Regions from separate parts of the Rahnella sp. BIGb0603 genome, predicted to be linked through region 2. Evidence: predicted binding sites of a transcription regulator. Region 2 holds the regulator's gene; the other holds the start of a gene.

Region 1 (2,403 bases), on a different contig from region 2:
GCTGCAATGGAGCTCGCCGCGCTTGCCGAACCGGCGTTGAAGCCGAACCAGCCCACGTACAGGATTGAAGCGCCGGTGAAGACCATCGGCAGGTTGTGTGGTTTGAACGCTTCTTTACCAAAGCCTGCGCGTTTGCCCAGCAGATATGCACCCACCAGACCTGCGATAGCGGCGTTGATGTGAACAACCGTACCACCCGCGAAGTCCAGCGCGCCATCAGCCGCCAGGAAGCCGCCCGCCCACACCATATGAGCCATCGGGATGTAAGAGAAGGTCAGCCAGATCACAGTGAAAATCAGCACCGCAGAGAAACGAACACGTTCAGCGATACCGCCCACAATCAGCGCTACAGTGATGCAGGCGAAAGAGCATTGGAACGCAACGTGAATCATCTGGGAGAAGGTGCCCGTGACTGAATCCAGGCCGATGCCTTTCATCATCACATTGCTGAAGCCGCCGAAGAAGGCGTTACCTTCACTGAATGCGAGGCTGTAGCCATAAAGGATCCACAGAACACAAACCAGCGCGAAGGTCACGATAACCTGAGTCAGCATGGACAGAACGTTCTTAGAACGCAGTAAGCCGCCGTAGAACAATGCCACGCCAGGTACAGTCATAAACAGTACCAAGGCAGTACAGATCATCATAAATGCGTTGTCAGCACCGTTTGCGGCTGCCGGTGCTGCTGCCATGGCAAGCGAAGGCAGCAATGCAACCGCGCCAAGCCCCATCATGGATAAAAGTTTTTTCATTATTAACCCACCCCTGTTTCTCAAAACTGTTTTTTCTAACCTGATTTATATCAAAGCGATTTATATCAGAGATAAAGGCCTGAAATTACAGTGCTGCTTCGTCAGTTTCACCCGTACGGATACGGATGACGCGTTGCAATTCTGCAACGAAAATTTTGCCATCACCGATCTTGCCGGTGTAGGCCGCTTTGCTAATCACGTCGATCACTTCATCCAGCTGATCGTCAGCGATAGCAATGTCGATTTTTACTTTTGGCAGGAAGTTCACGCTGTATTCCGCACCGCGATACAACTCAGCGTGACCTTTCTGACGGCCGAAACCTTTAACTTCCGTTACGGTCAGCCCCTGAATTCCAACAGCAGACAGTGCTTCACGCACGTCTTCCAGCTTAAAAGGTTTGATCACCACAGTAACCAGCTTCATATTGCCACTCCTCGAATTAAGGGCTTGCCGCGAGAAACCTCGCGCCCGATACGGAATGGTTAAAGCAAAGGGTGTGCCAGAGTTGAAATCACGCAAATATTCATGCGATTCCCGCGTAATACGGCATTTTCAGATTATTCGTGACCCGGCGCACAGTTGTGAGGCCGTATTCAGCCTGACCCCATGCGCACCATTTAAGTGCCTGTCGCTGCCTTTTAGTGCAGAGAAAGTCAGAGGAACGTTTTGGCTGCATGAATCAGGTGCGTGAGACGCGAAAAGGAGGGATTAAAAGAACAGGAAGAAATGAACTGGCGCAGCAATCAGGCTGCGCCAGCTAAAAGATTATACGTTTTCTGTTGCTGAAATAATCGTACCGGTGGACGCCAGCTCCTGCCCTGCGAGCTGCAACTGATACATCTGATAATAACGGCCTTTTTCTGCCAGAAGCTGAAAATGGTTACCTTGTTCAACCGCCTGACCCCGATGCAATACCAAAATATTATCGGCATCGACAATCGTTGAAAGACGGTGGGCGATCACCACCAGCGTGGTTTGCTGACGGATAGCCCGCAACGCACGCTGAATTGCCTGCTCGGTTCCGGAATCAATATTGGCCGTTGCCTCGTCAAGGATCAGAATCTCAGGCGCCTGCACCAAAACGCGCGCCATCGCCAGCAACTGTTTCTGGCCCACGGAAAGATTATTCCCCTGTTCACCCAGACGCGTATTGAGCCCTTCCGGCATTTCACGCACCAGCGGCGAAAGCTGCACGATGTCCAGCGCGTGCCAGACCTGAGCTTCATCAATATCCCGCCCCAGTGTCACATTGGCGAACACCGATTCCGCCAGCACCACCGGATCCTGCTGAACCATTGCGATACCTTTACGCAGGCTGGTATGCGACAGGTCAGCAAGATTGCGTCCGTCCACGCGGATTTCACCTTTATTGAGCGGGTAATATCCCATCAGCAGATTCGCCAGCGTACTTTTGCCACTACCCGTATGCCCGACCAGCGCTACAAACCCGCGCGACGGAACGTGCAGGGAGATATTTTCCAGTACCCATTTGTCGGGCTGATAAGCGAAGCTGACGTCCCTGACTTCAATTTCTCCGCTGGTGAGTAATTTGTCGTCCGGACCGTATTGTTGCTGGGTTCTGTCCATCAAATCGAAAATACGTTCACCGGCAACAACCGCCTGCTGCAAAATAGATTGCTGCGAAGTCAG
Region 2 (2,403 bases):
TTTGATAACCTGATGGCCGTACTGCAGATCCGCGATGATCTGAACAAAGAACAGCGTAACGATCGCGCTAATGAACTGATGGAAGAGTTCCATATTTCTCATTTGCGCGATAACCTCGGTCAGTCCTTGTCCGGTGGTGAACGTCGCCGTGTTGAGATTGCCCGCGCACTGGCAGCGAATCCCAAGTTTATCCTGCTGGACGAACCTTTCGCCGGCGTTGACCCGATTTCCGTCATCGACATCAAAAAAATCATTGAGCATTTGCGTGACAGCGGCCTCGGCGTACTGATCACTGACCACAACGTTCGCGAAACTCTCGACGTTTGTGAGCGTGCCTATATCGTCAGTCAGGGGAAATTGATCGCCCACGGCACGCCAGCCGACATTCTTGCTGATGAACAGGTTAAACGCGTTTATCTTGGTGAAGAATTCCGTCTGTGATCTGTGCCGCCGGAACCGTGCCCGTTTCGACGTAAAGTCTGACGGGAGGTCTCTGACAGAAGTTACTCAGTTTGTAATCAACGGAAATAAAACCAAGATATGAAGCAAGGTTTGCAACTCAGACTCAGCCAACAACTGGCAATGACTCCTCAGTTACAACAGGCCATCCGCCTGTTGCAACTGTCCACGCTTGAGCTCCAACAGGAGATCCAACTCGCGCTGGAGAGCAACCCTCTGCTGGAACAAACCGACCTTCATGATGAAATCGATTCGGTAGAAGCCACCGACAACGAAGCGTTAGATACCCGCGAAGCGCTCGAGCAGAAAGACATGCCCGAAGAGTTGCCGCTGGACGCCACCTGGGACGAGATTTATACCGCGGGCACGCCTTCCGGCACCGGCAACGATTACAGTGACGACGAGCTGCCAATTTATCAGGGTGAAACCACGCAGACGCTTCAGGATTACCTGATGTGGCAGGTGGAGCTGACGCCGTTTTCCGACACCGATGCCGCGATTGCCACGTCCATTGTCGACGCGGTAGACGATACCGGTTATCTGACCGTTTCCCTTGACGACATCCTCGAAAGTATCGGTGACGACAACGTCAGCATGGACGAAGTGGAAGCCGTTTTAAAACGTGTGCAGCGTTTTGATCCGGTTGGTGTGGCGGCGCGTGACCTGCGTGATTGCCTGCTGATCCAGCTTTCACAATACGCAACAGATACGCCTTTCATCACCGAAGCGCGCCTGATTATCAGCGAACATCTGGATTTGCTGGCGAACCATGATTTCCGCGCACTTATGCGTTCAACCCGGCTAAAAGAAGATACACTGAAAGGAGCGATGCTTCTGATTCAGTCTCTTGATCCGCGTCCGGGACAATCGATCAACACCGGTGAATCCGAGTACGTGATCCCCGATGTGCTGGTGCGAAAAGTGTCAGGTGTCTGGACGGTAGAACTGAATTCCGACAGCATTCCGCGTCTTAAGATTAACCAGCAGTACGCCGCGATGGGCAATTCCGCGCGCAGCGACAGCGACGGGCAATTTATCCGCAGCAACCTGCAGGAAGCCAAGTGGTTAATCAAAAGCCTGGAAAGCCGTAATGACACGCTGTTGAAAGTCACGCGCTGTATCGTTGAGCAGCAGCAGGCGTTCTTTGAACTGGGTGAAGAATTTATGAAGCCTATGGTGCTGGCCGATATCGCCAGCGCCGTAGAAATGCACGAATCGACGATTTCACGCGTGACGACGCAGAAGTTTCTGCACAGCCCGCGTGGAATTTTCGAACTGAAGTATTTCTTTTCCAGCCATGTCAGTACAGACAGCGGCGGCGAGGCATCGTCAACCGCGATCCGGGCGCTGGTGAAGAAATTAATCGCAGCGGAGAATCCTGTAAAACCGCTCAGTGACAGTAAGTTAGCCACCCTCCTTTCCGATCAGGGAATTATGGTGGCACGACGAACCGTCGCCAAATACCGAGAGTCTTTGTCCATCCCGCCCTCAAACCAACGTAAACAGTTAGTTTGACCTCAACAGAGAAGGAAGACATTATGCAGCTCAACATTACCGGACATCACATTGAGATCACGGATCCCCTGAGAGAATTCATCACGTCGAAGCTGGCCAAGCTTGAACAGTATTTCGACCGGATAAATCAGGTGTATGTGGTGTTGAGCGTTGAAAAGGTGCAGAAAGTAGCGGAAGCCACTTTGCATGTGAACGGAGGCGAGTTGCATGCCACCTCGGAGCATCAGGATATGTACGCGGCAATTGACGGCCTGGTTGATAAACTGGCTCGTCAGCTGAACAAGCACAAAGACAAACTGAAACAGCACTGACATTCATGTAGCCAACCCTGTGCTACAAACCTTCGGGCATCGGCTTGTGACCTTCGGGAAACGAGCCGATATAGCTTTAAGGGTGAAACAGCGCCAAAGTGAAGATGACATGATTAAC

Evidence for each region. The regulator sigma-54, encoded in region 2, starts transcription at its own class of promoters, with help from an activator protein. The targets are predictions, from matches to a motif close to GTTGGCACANNTTTCGCTNT.
Region 1: the regulator sigma-54 is predicted to act here: its motif matches at 1,238-1,257, upstream of glnK (P-II family nitrogen regulator).

The regions. Positions count from the first base shown of each region.
Region 1 is NZ_JANUEX010000001.1:969,148-971,550, forward strand. Features, by position in the region: gene amtB (ammonium transporter AmtB) at 1-752, opposite strand, end outside; gene glnK (P-II family nitrogen regulator) at 838-1,176, opposite strand; gene M2403_RS04650 (SmdB family multidrug efflux ABC transporter permease/ATP-binding protein) at 1,519-2,403, opposite strand, start outside.
Region 2 is NZ_JANUEX010000007.1:150,641-153,043, reverse strand. Features, by position in the region: gene lptB (LPS export ABC transporter ATP-binding protein) at 1-441, shown strand, start outside; gene rpoN (RNA polymerase factor sigma-54) at 541-1,974, shown strand; gene hpf (ribosome hibernation promoting factor) at 1,998-2,285, shown strand; gene ptsN (PTS IIA-like nitrogen regulatory protein PtsN) at 2,395-2,403, shown strand, end outside.